2 regions of the Muricoprocola aceti genome follow, and region 2 is predicted to be linked to the other one. Evidence: riboswitches for the same ligand, from Rfam matches in the RefSeq annotation. Region 2 holds a riboswitch; the other holds the start of a gene.
What was found. Region 2 has a riboswitch for tetrahydrofolate ahead of OCV47_RS05165 (formate--tetrahydrofolate ligase). Riboswitches for the same ligand answer to the same signal wherever they lie in the genome.
Positions count from the first base shown of each region.

Region 1: linked by a shared signal. The riboswitch ahead of folE (GTP cyclohydrolase I FolE) and the one ahead of OCV47_RS05165 (formate--tetrahydrofolate ligase) in region 2 are both predicted to bind tetrahydrofolate.

Region 1 covers NZ_JAOQKE010000025.1:9,958-17,413, forward strand. The annotation lists gene OCV47_RS14010 (MATE family efflux transporter) at 1-117, shown strand, start outside; gene folK (2-amino-4-hydroxy-6-hydroxymethyldihydropteridine diphosphokinase) at 179-1,000, opposite strand; gene folP (dihydropteroate synthase) at 1,015-1,821, opposite strand; gene OCV47_RS14025 (HD domain-containing protein) at 1,846-2,328, opposite strand; gene folE (GTP cyclohydrolase I FolE) at 2,332-2,889, opposite strand; THF riboswitch at 3,036-3,132, opposite strand; tRNA gene OCV47_RS14035 (tRNA-Gln) at 3,296-3,367, shown strand; gene OCV47_RS14040 (acyl-[acyl-carrier-protein] thioesterase) at 3,501-4,223, shown strand; gene OCV47_RS14045 (CvfB family protein) at 4,235-5,071, shown strand; gene OCV47_RS14050 (RidA family protein) at 5,107-5,478, shown strand; gene OCV47_RS14055 (polya polymerase) at 5,628-5,861, shown strand; gene OCV47_RS14060 (DNA polymerase III subunit alpha) at 5,974-7,456, shown strand, end outside.
Region 2 covers NZ_JAOQKE010000004.1:364-7,819, reverse strand. The annotation lists gene OCV47_RS05215 (lectin like domain-containing protein) at 1-517, shown strand, start outside; gene OCV47_RS05210 (XTP/dITP diphosphatase) at 539-1,144, shown strand; gene OCV47_RS05205 (metallophosphoesterase family protein) at 1,170-1,655, shown strand; tRNA gene OCV47_RS05200 (tRNA-Pro) at 1,816-1,890, shown strand; tRNA gene OCV47_RS05195 (tRNA-Gly) at 1,896-1,966, shown strand; tRNA gene OCV47_RS05190 (tRNA-Arg) at 1,970-2,043, shown strand; tRNA gene OCV47_RS05185 (tRNA-His) at 2,096-2,169, shown strand; tRNA gene OCV47_RS05180 (tRNA-Gln) at 2,190-2,261, shown strand; tRNA gene OCV47_RS05175 (tRNA-Lys) at 2,273-2,345, shown strand; tRNA gene OCV47_RS05170 (tRNA-Leu) at 2,395-2,474, shown strand; THF riboswitch at 2,684-2,778, shown strand; gene OCV47_RS05165 (formate--tetrahydrofolate ligase) at 2,889-4,577, shown strand; gene OCV47_RS05160 (formate/nitrite transporter family protein) at 4,691-5,458, shown strand; gene OCV47_RS05155 (SGNH/GDSL hydrolase family protein) at 5,585-6,673, shown strand; gene rplM (50S ribosomal protein L13) at 6,860-7,288, shown strand; gene rpsI (30S ribosomal protein S9) at 7,306-7,456, shown strand, end outside.

The sequences.
Region 1 (7,456 bases), on a different contig from region 2:
ACCTTAAGGTTCCTGTTTGTATGCTATCCGGGCTCCTGGGGAATTACGATTATCCTGCAGGTGGTATGCTTTTGGTTTGTGAGAAAGAAGATTTTAAGACAAATAGCGCAAAATTAGATATATTCGGCACGAAACAGATAAAGCCCACGGCGAAAATCGTGGGCTTTTCCCATATGATCTAGCGTTTATCTTTTACTTCTTCCAGCATCTGTGCAACTGTTTTGCCAATCAGCGGATGACGCTTCCATGGTGCAATCTCTGCCAGCGGAATCAGTACAAAGTCACGCTTGTGTAGTTCAATGTGTGGAATGTGCAGATCTGGAGTATCCAGTACCAGATCATCGTACATCAGAATATCCAGATCCAGCGTTCTTGGCCCCCAGTGAATGATCCGTTCTCTATGGGCCGCATACTCGATTTCGTGAAGACGGTCTAACAGTTCTTCAGGAGAAAGCAGTGTGCGCAGTGCCAGTGCACCGTTTAAGAAATCATCCTGTTCCACACCTCCATAAGGCTCTGTGATGAGAAAATCAGAAACCGCAGTTACCTGACAGTCAGGTGCAGAGTCCAATGCTTCAATCGCACCTTTCAGATAGGCCTCTTTGTCGCCCATGTTGGAGCCCAGGGCAATATAAGCGGTGTGCCAGCCGCGGCTGATTTCGACAGATACCGTATCCAGAGGCAGACCAATCGGTGCCCATGGTTTCTTAATGGTCAGATCCACCTGAGAAACCAGAGGATAGGTAAGAAGAATCGTAGCAGCCACTTCTTCGGCGATCCGTTCCAGCAGCTTCCAGGTATTATCGCATACAATTTTTTTGATCAGATGGCTGACTTCACCATAGTGCACGGAAGCAGTCAGATCGTCAGTCAGTCCCGCTTTTCTGGTGCTTGTATGTAATACTGCAGTCACCAGAAACTTTTGACCAAGTACATTTTCTTCTGGAAATACACCATGATTGGCGTAAATCTCCAGATCCTTGATTGTAATCTTATCCATATGTATTACCTCAGTTAAGCATTTAAAATAGCTTTTGTCATGTCAATAATACGTTTGTTCTCTTTTACATCGTGTACACGTACAAAGGCACATCCGCGAAGCATACCGATCACAGTAGTAGAAAGAGTACCTTCCACACGCTGATCAACCGGAAGATTTAAGGTATTACCGATGACAGATTTTCTGGAAGTGCCAAGAAGAACCGGGAATCCCAGAGGAAGCAGTACATCTACATGGTTGATAGCTTCCAGATTCATCTCATAGGTCTTACCAAAGCCTACACCCGGATCCAGCATGATCTTATCATCTGCCACACCGGCTTTTCGTGCGATAGCTATGGATTCTTCCATATCTTTTACCATATCCTGAAGAAAATTGTCATAGACGGCTTCCTTGCGGTTATGCATCAGACAGCAGGCTGACTGATACTTTGCAGTCATTTCGGCAACTTTGAAGTCAAACTTAAAGCCCCAGATATCGTTGACCAGATCAGCACCGGCCTGAAGAGCTGCCTCTGCCACATTTCCCTTATAAGTATCAATGGAGACAGGGATGTCGAAACGGGACTTTACTGCCTCGATGACCGGGGTCACACGGGCAATCTCTTCCTCATCAGAGAGCACAGTATATCCTGGTCTGGTAGATTCTCCTCCGATGTCAATGATGGCAGCACCATCTGTGATCATCTCTTCTGCATGACGGAGAGCCTCATCCATATGGTTGAAACGTCCGCCATCTGAGAAAGAGTCTGGGGTAACATTCAGAATGCCCATAATATATGTTTCATTTGCTGTATCAAATTCATGATTTCCAATTTTCATAACAGGAACTCCTTTTGATTTTATCTAATAGTCAATTTCCATATTTTTTTTCGATAAAGGCCAGTTACATTCCCTGCTGGCAGGACAGCAGAAGCAGTTGCGGGACTGCTTGTCAGCACGGTACAGATAACGGGCAAGATGTGATTCACCATGATTTTCATTACCCCTGTGATGGAGGATCGCATCCTGGATCGCCAAGATGTCTCTGTCAGAGAAGCCGCAATCATTCAGAATGGTCTTAGCCATTCTGGCACTTGCGATATCGTGGGGCGTTCCCTTTGCGATCTGTTCATATCTGCCAATGTCATGTAAGAAAGCAGCAGCGTAGATCAGTTCCTTTTCGAGACCAGCGGAATCTTCCAGATTATACAGATACATGAGCCTGGCTACATCCAGAAAATGCTCGACAGTATGGCGACAGAAGATGCGGTCCTTTTCGGCATCCATCAGGAGCGATAGCTGTTCCTGATAAAGCGGATGGGTAAAAATATCCTGTATCCGTTTCATAGATCAGCCTTTCACCATCTGCAGGAATGTCTGCTGCAGAGTGAAGTCTTCGGCAAAAGCACCACGCACAATGGTGGTAACTGTCTTACTGCCAGGCTTCTGGACGCCACGCATGGTCATGCACATATGTTCGGCTTCGATCATGACCATAACGCCCTTTGGCTGCAGGTATTCTTCCAGTGCATCGGCAATCTGTGCAGTCAGATTCTCCTGAATCTGAGGTCTTCTGGCAAATACTTCCACCGTTCTTGCCAGTTTGCTTAAACCTGCCACACGCTGATCTGGAATGTAGGCAACGTGTGCCTTGCCATAAAATGGGAGTAAATGATGCTCGCAGGTTGAGTAGAAAGTGATATCTTTCTCTAATACAATATTATTATTGGTTGCATGGAACTGCTTGGAAAGATGGGTAGCTGCATTTTCGTAAAGACCGCCGTAGATCTGTTCACACATTCTGGCAATACGATCCGGTGTATCCAGCAGCCCCTCTCTGTGAATATCTTCTCCGATGCCCTCCAGCATAAGGCGGACACCTTCTTTAATCTTTTCGTGATCCATCATCATAATGATAAGTAAACCTCCTGAAATGATAGTAATCAGAATGTTTCCAAAGAGTTGAAAAATGACATAAAAAAACATCCTGATCAAGTAATAAGTTACAAAAATTTACTGTCCCTTCACAATCAAGATGTATGGCATCTATATGTTGCAACGGGTGCGAATCTCATATCGTAAGACGAGCTTTTCGTTTCTATGGCAACTCCCCATCCACGGAACACTTGACGCATGAAATCCTATTTTGCATAATAGCTTCTGTCTGGTATTTTACCAGTCGCAAGGATTATAGCATTAAATAAGTAGATAAGCAACATATAAAACAAGACTTTTTCAAAAAAAATTGAAATAATTTTAAAAAAGTACTTGCATTTTTGAAAAAGTTAGTATAGAATACATTGTGTTGTGACATTGGGCTATCGCCAAATGGTAAGGCAACGGACTCTGACTCCGTCATTTCAAGGTTCGAATCCTTGTAGCCCAGCTTTTCAGAGATGTTCGTTTGAACATCTCTTTTTTTGTACGAACGACGAAAAACCCACTTTGCATCCATTACTTTTTTTGTTATAATCCATTGCAGGATAATATTTAATTACAGGAACAAAAAGGAGATAGCTATGCCGTATCAGTTTCAGAGTCGTATCCGATATAGTGAGACCGGAGAAGAGAAGAGCCTGACCCTGCCGGGGCTGATCAATTATTTCCAGGATTGCAGTACATTTCAGTCAGAAGAACTGGGGAATGGTGTAGATGATATGCTGGCAAAAGGTAAAGTATGGGTGTTGGCTTACTGGCAGATTGAACTGGTGAGACTGCCTGTACTGGGAGAAGAAGTGACAGTTCAGACCTGGGCTCACGCATTTAAAGGGTTTCAGGGAGAACGTAACTACCGTATGCTGGATAGGGGTGGCAGAACACTTGCCTGTGCCAATTCCCTTTGGATCTACGTAGATCTTCACACTGGCCATCCGGTGCGGGTAGATCAGGAAGTACAGGAAGCCTATCCAATGGAACCAGCGCTGGAGATGGGGAAGACTTCCCGTAAGATCAAGATACCGGAAGGCGGCGTGGCCAGAGAAGCATTTAAAGTATGCAGACATCATCTGGATACGAACCATCATGTGAACAATGCACAGTATATTGATATGGCACAGGAGTATATCCCCAAGGACTGGAAGATTGCCAGAGTAAGGGCAGAATATAGGAGCCAGGCTGTACTGGGAGATGTGATCTACCCGGTGATCAGTGCAGGAGAGGACTATGTGACGGTGGATTTGCGTGGTGCAGAAGGCAGATCTTTTGCAGTAGTGGAATTTTGTAAAACAGGAAAGACAGATTAGGTGAAGAATATATGTTAGAATTAGGAAAGAGACAGGCATTAAAGATTGTAAAAAGAACAGATTTTGGAGTATATCTGGCAGAAGAAGGCGCAGAAGAGGAACGTGTGCTTCTTCCAAAGAAGGAAGTACCTGAGCATGCCGTGATCGGTGACGAACTGAATGTATTTTTATATAAGGATTCCAAAGACCGGCTGATTGCCACTACCAGACAGCCGAAGCTGGAACTGGGACAGGTGGGAATGCTGAAAGTAAAAGAAGTGGCAAAGATTGGAGCATTTCTGGACTGGGGACTGGAAAAAGATATTCTGCTTCCGTTTAAGCAGCAGACCAGGAAAGTGCGCGATGGAGAGGAATGTCTGGCAGCATTATATGTAGATAAAAGTGGCCGTCTTTGTGCCACGATGAATGTTTACGAATATCTGCAGACTGATTCGCCATACAAGAAAGACGATCATGTGACAGGGACGATCTATCAGATCAGTGAACGATTCGGGGTATTCGTGGCGGTGGACAATCGTTATTCCGGTTTGATTCCACAGAAAGAAGCAGCGGGAAAGTATCGGATCGGAGAGGAGATTTCTGCAAGAGTAACCGGAGTGAAAGAAGATGGCAAGCTGGATCTGTCTGCAAGAGAAAAGGCGTATCTGCAGATTGATGAAGATGCGGAAGCTGTGATGCTGGCGATCGAAGAATTTTCAGGGGTGCTTCCGTTCACAGATAAGGCATCTCCGGAAGTCATCAAGCGAGAGATGGGATTAAGCAAGAATGCATTTAAGCGTGCAGTTGGCCATTTATTAAAAGAAGGACGCATCGAAATTACGGAAAGAGCAATTCGTAAGATAAAATAATGTAAACAATGAAATCACATAAGGAGGAAAAAGACATGAACGTTATCAGTACAGACAAAGCACCGGCAGCAATCGGACCGTATTCACAGGCTATCGAGGTGAATGGAATGGTTTATACTTCTGGCCAGATTCCGGTAAATCCGGCAACAGGAGAGATCCCGGAAGGTGTGGAAGCACAGGCAAAGCAGGCATTTTCTAATATTGCAGCCCTTCTTGCAGAGGCAGGCAGTTCTATTGAAAAAGTAGTAAAGACTACCGTGTTTATCAAGAATATGGAGGATTTTGGTAAGATCAATGCCATTTATGCTGACTACTTCACTGGTACTTTCCCGGCAAGATCTTGTGTGGAAGTTGCACGATTACCAAAGGATGTACTGCTGGAGATTGAAGCAATTGCAATAAAATAAGCAAAACAAACTTTGATAATTTCTCGTCAAAATGGAGAAAGCTGTAAAATCACTTGTAATTTTGCTGCAAACCGCATATAGTATGGGTGTAGCAAAGAGAGATAAGAAAAGTGGATCGCAGAAGAGAATTGCGATGAAAGGAGTATAAGATGAAAGTACAGAATATTACAGACATTAACAAGTTTTTTGATGTAGTTGACAGTTGCAAGGGAAAAGTAGAATTAATAACAGGTGAAGGTGACAGACTGAATCTGAAGTCTAAGCTGTGCCAGTATGTTTCCCTGGCAAATATCTTCTCCAATGGTGAGATCCCGGAGATGGAGATTCTTGCATATGAAAAGGAAGATGTAGATAAACTGCTGAACTTCATGATCAACGGCTAATAAATTTACTGTTAGAAAATACTATCAAAGACCGGTGTAAAATGTTATACTTAAAAAAGACATTTTACATCGGTCTTTTTTCATATTTTAGTTTACGAAATGAGGTTTGGATTTGAATTTTACACATTTGCATGTCCATACAGAGTACAGTCTGTTGGATGGTTCGAATAAGATTAAAGAATACGTGAGCCGCGTAAAAGAACTGGGCATGAACAGTGCAGCGATCACTGATCATGGTGTGATGTTTGGTGTGATTGATTTTTATCGTGCAGCCAGAGCAGAAGGGATCAATCCGATTCTGGGCTGTGAGGTTTATGTGGCACCTGGCTCCAGGTTTGACAGAGAAAAGTCCAGTGGAGATGACCGTTATTACCATCTGGTGCTTCTGGCAGAAAATAATAAGGGATACAGTAATCTGATGAAGATTGTATCCAGGGGGTATACAGAAGGGTATTATTATAAGCCTCGTGTGGATCGTTCGGTACTGGAAGAATATCATGAGGGAATTATTGCCTTGAGTGCCTGCCTGGCCGGTGAGGTACAGAAGTATCTGACACGGGGGCTGTATGAAGAGGCAAAAAAAGCGGCACTGGAGCATGAGCAGATTTTTGGAAAAGGAAATTATTTTCTGGAATTGCAGGACCATGGCATACCAGAACAGAAAATGGTAAATCAGCAGCTTCTGCGTATGAGCAAAGAAACAGGAATCGAGCTGGTAGTCACCAATGATGTACATTACACCTATGCAGAGGACGCAGATTCCCATGATATCTTGCTGTGTATTCAGACTGGAAAGAAGCTGGATGACGAAGAACGTATGCGTTATGAAGGTGGACAGTACTATGTAAAATCGCCGGAAGAGATGGCGCAGCTGTTCCCGTATGCCTTGCAGGCGTTGGAAAATACGCAGAAGATAGCAGATCGTTGTCATGTAGAGATTGAATTTGGTGTGACCAAGCTGCCAAAGTTTGATGTACCGGAAGGCTATTCCTCATGGGAATATCTGAATAAGCTGTGTTTTGACGGACTGGCAGAGCGTTATGAGGAAAAGCAGGCAGAAGAGCTAAAGGAACGGCTGAATTATGAACTGGGAATCATTCAGAGGATGGGATATGTGGATTATTTCCTGATTGTCTGGGATTTTATCCATTATGCAAGGCAGCATGATATTATGGTGGGACCTGGACGTGGCTCGGCAGCCGGCAGTCTGGTGTCTTATACGCTGGGGATTACGAAGCTGGATCCGATCAAATACAATCTGCTGTTTGAACGTTTTCTGAATCCGGAACGAGTGTCCATGCCGGATATTGACGTAGACTTTTGCTTCGAGAGAAGGCAGGAAGTCATCGATTATGTAGTGCGCAAATATGGTAAGGAAAAAGTCGTACAGATTGTTACGTTCGGAACTCTGGCCGCCAGAGGTGTCATCCGTGATGTGGGGCGCGTGATGGATATTCCTTATGCGATTGTAGACAATGTGGCCAAGATGATTCCACAGGAACTGAATATCACCATAGATAAAGCATTGAAGATGAATCCGGATCTGAAGAAGCTGTATGAAGAAGACAGTCAGATGCGCAGGCTGATCGATATGT
Region 2 (7,456 bases):
CATTGAAGATACCGATAACTATGACCATCTTTATCAGACCGACTTGTGCGGATGGGTAGGACGACTGGGCTATGGCGATGGAACCTGCTATTTTGCCAATCTGTTTCAGGCTGAAAGGAATGAATGGCTGGATGCGGTAGGGTTCTATGCAGTTGGTCCGGATACAGAATATAGTGTGACAGTAATGGACGGAGAAAAAGATCTTTCCAATGCATTACTGGAAGAAACGAAAGCATCCGGCAGCTTTGCAAATGCCGGTTATTATACTGTCAATATGAAAGAACCAATCTATATGGAAGAGGGAAAAACCTATGCAGTAGTAGTGAAGGTGCACACGCCTGAGGCAGACTATCCGGTGGCAACAGAGTATATGGCAGATGAGGCCACGGAGGAGGCGGACCTGTCCGATGGAGATGGTTATATCAGCCATAATGGTGCCAAATGGACTGGAACAGAAACGGAATATGGATGCAATGTCTGCATGAAACTCTATACAACAGATGAAGTAAAACAATAAAACAGAAATGGAAGAGAAGCAATGAAACCGAAAAGAATTGTATTTGCAACGGGAAATAAGGACAAAATGAAAGAAATCCGCATGATTATGGAAGATCTGAATCTTCCAATTCTTTCCATGAAAGAAGCGGGAGTAGAAAAAGAAATTATAGAGGATGGGACTACTTTTCAGGAAAATGCACTGATTAAGGCAAAGGCTATTGCAGAGTTGCTGCCAGATGATATTGTGATGGCGGATGATTCAGGGCTGGAGATTGATTATCTAAATAAAGAGCCAGGGATTTATTCTGCCCGCTATATGGGAGAGCATACCTCTTACGATATTAAGAATAACCATATTCTGGAACGGTTGAAAGGTGTGCCGAAAGAACAGCGGACAGCCAGATTTGTCTGCGCTGTGGCGGCAGTATTTCCAGGTGGGAAAAGTATCGTAGTGAATGGAACCATGGAAGGAAGAATCGCAGATCATATAGCAGGGGAAAATGGATTCGGCTACGATCCGATTTTCTGGCTGGATGATTATGGCTGTACATCGGCAGAGATTTCTCCGGAAGAAAAGAACAGCCTGAGCCACAGGGGAAAAGCACTGCGTGCAGTCAGACAGCAGATTATGGAACAGATAGTTTAAGAAAACGGGTTTAGAAGGAAAAATAATGAGGATTTTAGTAATCAGTGATACGCACAGAAAAGATGAGAATGTGGAAAAAATATTAAAAAAAGAAGGAAGCTTTGATCGGGTATTTCACCTTGGAGATGTGGAAGGCAGCCAGAAGAAATTGATTCGCATGGCAAAGTGCCCTGTCGATATGGTAGCAGGTAATAATGATATACTGGGAGATCTGCCAAAAGAAAAAGAACTGGAATTATGCGATCATCATATCCTTCTTACACACGGACACTATTATTATGTGTCTCTGGACACCGGAATGCTGGGAAGCGATGCCGGAGCAAGGGGATTTGACATTGTTCTGTATGGTCATACGCACAGACCGAAGATCGAAGAACGAAATGGTGTCATTCTGGTGAATCCTGGAAGTGTGGCTTACCCAAGACAGGAAGGCAGAAAACCAAGTTATATTATTATGCGCCTGGAAGAGAATGGGGACACTGATTTTGAAATAAAATATCTGGAAAAATAGAGAAAATAGAAGAACATAAGCTCGGAAAACCGCATAAAATAAGGGAAAAAGCGGAATTTGCAAAAAAATGAAAAAAATTAAAAAAAGGTGTTGACTTTTTAGAGACATTCATATATAATTCTATTTGCGTCAAACGAAAGCACAAAAACAAAAGTGCTTACGGGGTGTGGCTCAGCTTGGCTAGAGCGCCTGGTTTGGGACCAGGAGGTCGCAGGTTCGAATCCTGTCACCCCGACTGATGCGGGTGTAGTTCAATGGTAGAACACCAGCCTTCCAAGCTGGATACGTGGGTTCGATTCCCATCACCCGCTTATGAGTCTGTAGCTCAGCTGGATAGAGCAACGGCCTTCTAAGCCGTGGGTCGGGGGTTCGAATCCCTTCAGGCTCGTTTTACTTTGCTTATCGCAGAGTAAACGTCATGATTACATGAACGTTGTATGGTGGGTATGGCGCAGTTGGCTAGCGCGCCAGATTGTGGCTCTGGAGGCCAAGGGTTCGAGTCCCTTTACCCACCCTGCCGTTACGGCGACCAATTGGGCTATCGCCAAGCGGTAAGGCACAGCACTTTGACTGCTGCACTCGCTGGTTCGAATCCAGCTAGCCCAGTTCATATTTATGGAGCATTAGCTCAGTCGGTAGAGCACTTGACTTTTAATCAAGTTGTCCGGGGTTCGAATCCCCGATGCTTCATTTGGACGTATCCGATCTGGATACGTTTTTTCATATCAATAAAGACTGCGCGGATATGGCGGAATTGGCAGACGCGCCAGATTTAGGTTCTGGTCCGGGAGGGTGCAGGTTCAAGTCCTGTTATCCGCAGTGAAAGAGGGACTCTGAGAGGAGTCTCTTTTTTGATTCATGATAACGGAATGTTCGTAGAGTGCGCCTTCTGTTATTTGTAATACATAGTACATTTTGTATGAGAAAAAAGAAAAATGTTGAAAGATAAAACGAAAAAAATAAAAAACAGGATTGACAAAAAGAAAACAAACCAGTATAATGATGATCAAAGGAAAGAATTGTTAATAAGTAGAGTAGATACTGTACGTTAAGTGTCATCAGACGGGAAGACTTCTGATGAACGAAGGTGTTTACACCGCGTTATAGCATCGCTTCCGCTACTGCGTAAAAGAAAGAAGTTTGGTATATGTTTTATATCAGATTATTTGCTTTGCGCAGCATTTTTTTGCCTAAAAATATTTAACATATTATATAAGAATGGAGGAATCGACAATGGGATACAAGTCAGACATCGAGATTGCACAGGAGACTACAATGGCTCCAATCACAGAAATTGCAGAAAAGGCCGGTATTGATGAGAAATATCTGGAACAATATGGTAAGTATAAAGCAAAAATCGACTATAATTTATTAAAAGAAAGTAATGCTCCAGATGGAAAACTGATTCTGGTAACGGCAATTAACCCAACACCGGCAGGAGAAGGAAAGACAACGACAACAGTTGGTCTTGCTGATGGTATGCAGAGACTGGGTAAGAAAGTTATGGTAGCACTTCGTGAACCATCCCTGGGACCTGTATTTGGTGTAAAAGGCGGAGCAGCAGGCGGTGGATATGCACAGGTAGTTCCAATGGAAGATATCAACCTTCATTTTACCGGTGACTTTCATGCAATCGGTGCTGCAAACAACCTGCTGGCAGCAATGATTGATAATCACATTTTCCAGGGAAATGCACTGAACATTGATCCTAGAAAGATCACATGGAGAAGATGTGTGGATATGAATGACCGTCAGTTGAGAAATGTTGTAGACGGACTTGGCGGAAAGACCAATGGTATGCCAAGAGAAGACGGATATGATATTACTGTTGCATCTGAGATCATGGCTGTTCTGTGTCTGGCAAGCGACATTACAGATCTGAAAAACAGACTGGCAAGAATCATTGTTGGTTATACATATGGTAAAGTAGCAGAACAGAAACCGGTAACAGCTGGTGACCTGAATGCACAGGGTGCCATGGCAGCACTTCTGAAAGATGCTCTGAAACCGAATCTGGTTCAGACTCTGGAACACGTTCCAGCCATTGTTCATGGTGGACCATTTGCAAATATCGCACACGGATGTAACTCTGTAACAGCAACCAAGATGGCTCTGAAACTTGCTGATTATGCAATTACAGAAGCAGGATTTGGTGCTGACCTGGGTGCTGAGAAGTTCTTGGATATTAAGTGCCGTATGGCTGGTTTAAAGCCAAGTGCAGTTGTTATCGTTGCTACTGTACGTGCATTGAAATATAATGGTGGAGTACCAAAGGCAGAGCTGAATCATGAGAATCTGGAAGCACTGGAAAAAGGTCTTCCAAACCTGTTAAAGCATGTAAGCAATATCACAAACGTATACAAGCTGCCTGCAGTGGTTGCTATTAATGCATTCCCAACAGATACCAAAGCAGAACTGGATCTGGTAGAGAAGAAATGTAAAGAACTGGGCGTTAACGTTGCACTGTCTGAAGTATGGGCAAAGGGTGGCGAAGGCGGAATCGCACTGGCAGAAGAAGTACTGAGACTGGTAGAACAGCCTAACGATTTCACATATGCTTACGAACTGGAAGGAACCAGCATTGAAGATAAGCTGAATGCGATTGTTCAGAAGATCTATGGTGGAGACAGAGTTGTCCTGACAGCAAATGCACAGAAGCAGGCAAAACAGCTGGAAGATATGGGATTTGGCAATTGCCCGATCTGTGTAGCTAAGACACAGTACAGTCTGACAGATGATCAGACAAAACTGGGAGCACCGACTGGATTTGAAGTAACTGTTCGTAATCTGAAGATCAGTGCAGGTGCAGGATTTATCGTAGCTCTTACCGGAGAGATTATGACAATGCCAGGTCTTCCAAAGGTACCGGCTGCAGAAAGAATTGATGTAGACGAGACAGGTAAGATTACGGGTCTGTTCTAATTAAATAAAATTAAAGACGGATAAAGACAGGAAGGAGGTCGATTTCGTACTAAGGGAGGAAATCGGCCTTTTTCCTGTTCTCATAGTTTCAGGATGATGAGGGAGGATGCGATATGTTTAAAGAGGAATATCAGGCAGTAGGTAATGTAGCAAAGGGAAAAGTTGCTTTATTGGAAAAGAATCCACTGGCTTATGTGCTGGCTTCGATTCTTGCTGGCTTATATATTGGATTTGGCAGTATTTTAATGGGGTTTGTGGGAGGATGCCTGACCGGACAGCCGGCACAGAAGCTGGTATGCGGTATTGTATTCTCGGTAGGTCTTTGTTTTGTAACGATGGCAGGCGCGGAATTGTTTACAGGTAACAATTTTGTGATGGCATCAGCCAGCATGCAGAAGGCAGTCAGCTGGGGGCAGACTGTAAAACTCTGGATCGTCTGTTATATTGGCAATCTGATTGGCTCCGTCATTGCATCAGCAATTTTTACCATGACCGGAATCTGTAGCAGCAATGAAGCAGTTGGGGAGTTTTTTGCAAATGCAGCAGCAGGAAAAATGGCAGGAACACCAGCTAATCTGTTTGCAAAAGCAATTCTCTGCAATATTCTGGTATGTATTGCAATCTGGTGCGGAACAAAGATGAAGTCAGAAGGCGCAAAGATGTTCATGAACTTCTGCTGTGTAGGAACTTTTGTAACCTGCGGATTTGAGCATAGCATTGCAAATATGACATTTTTATCCATTGGCTTGATGAACCCAATGGGAAAAGCAATCACCATGGGTGGATTTTTCTATAACCTGGGTATTGTTACTCTTGGAAATATGGTAGGTGGAATCTTGTTTGTTGCTGTTCCTTATTATGTTATTTCCAGAGAAAAATAGTGAATAGTAACAAAAATAGATACAAAGGATGTCGACTATGTAAAACAGGGTTGAGACATCCTTTTTTTTATGGTATAATTCAAAGATAGGTTGTCACATATTGCAGATGAAACGGAGGATAAACCATTGAAACGACCGAGAAAGAAATTATGTTGGCTGCTTTTGTTCATGATGCTTTTTATAACAGGGATGGGGAGCCAGATCAGTGCGGCTTCGCTGGAAAATGTGCTGAAGGCACCAAAGGCGGCAGCGGGAAAACTGGTGACTGATAAAAAAGGAGTGCGGTATTATAATTCTGGAAGTAAAACCTATACAAAAAATAAGTGGGTGAAGGTCAGGGGAAAGATCTATTATTTTACTTCAAACGGATATGCGAAGACCGGATGGAAAACATATCATAAAAAAAGATATTATTTCAATAAAAAAGGAAAGCTGGCAACTGGCTGGCAGACAATTGGCAGAAAAAAGTATTATCTTTGGAAAAATAAAGCAGACTTATCTGGCAGTGCAGCAACCGGAAAAGTGAAGATGTCTACAGGATGGTATTATTTTTCCGGAACAGGCGTTATGCAGACTGGCTGGAATAAGATCGGAGGTTCCTGGTATTACTTTTCACCAGTTACCGGTAAGATGGCGGTAAATACCACCATAGGAAATTATAAAGTAGATAAAAATGGAAAAAGAGTAAACGCTGTATCTGATAAGACAACAGATACAGCACCAAAGAAAAGCGGAAAAGTAGATTACTGGGTAGGCGATTCAAGGACAGTAGGACTGGGTATTTCCATGGGAATCAGTAAAAAGTGTATTGCAAAAGTGAGAGAAGGACATAACTGGTATCTTACAACAGCGGAAAAAAAGCTGAAAAAGGAACTGAAGAAAAATCCAAAAGCTACAGTGGTTCTGAATTTTGGTGTAAATGACCACGTGAATATTACAAAATACATAAACAGCTATAAGAAACTTTTAAAAGCTTATCCGGAAGCCAATATTTACTTCATGTCAGTGAATCCGATTGATTCCAAATATACTGCAGGATATGTAAGCAATGCAAAGATTAACAGTTTTAATAAAAAACTGAAAGCTGCATTTCCACAGAGATACATTGATGTGAATTCTTATCTGAAGAAAAAAGGGTTCAAGACAGTGGATGGTTTGCATTATACGGCTGCAACTTATAAGAAAATATATAACTATGTTCTTTCAAAAGTGTAAAAAGGCTGAAAAATGGCTGAAAAATAAAGAAAAAAGAGTTGACACGGGGAAATTCGTATAATATAATAGACCAGTGTGACAAAGAATGTTAACGCCAAGCCAAAGCCCCGGTAACGGTGTTTAACGATAGAGCAGGTGATGTAACTTTCCAGCATTGCCAGGTTAATTATTTAAGGAGGAAAACCAATGAAAACATTTATGGCTAGCCCATCAACAATTGACAGAAAATGGTACGTAGTTGATGCTACAGGATGTACATTAGGACGTCTGTCTTCAGAAGTAGCAAAAGTATTACGTGGAAAAAATAAAGCAATCTTTACACCGCATATCGATACAGGTGATTATGTAATCGTCATCAACGCTGACAAGATCAAAGTAACAGGTAAGAAACTTGACCAGAAGATTTACTATCATCATTCAGATTATGTAGGCGGAATGAAAGAAACCACCTTACGTGAAATGTTAAACAAGAAACCGGAAAGAGTCATTGAACTGGCTGTTAAGGGAATGCTTCCAAAAGGACCTCTTGGAAGACAGATGATGACAAAACTTCACGTATACGCTGGTGCAGAGCACGGACACGAAGCTCAGAAACCAGAAGTATTAACATTTTAAGAAGGAGGTAAATGACATTGGCTACTAAATATTACGGAACCGGAAGAAGAAAAAAATCTATCGCAAGAGTATACCTTGTACCGGGTACAGGTAAGATCACAATCAATAAAAGAGATATCGATGAGTACCTTGGACTGGAAACACTGAAAGTTATCGTTCGCCAGCCAC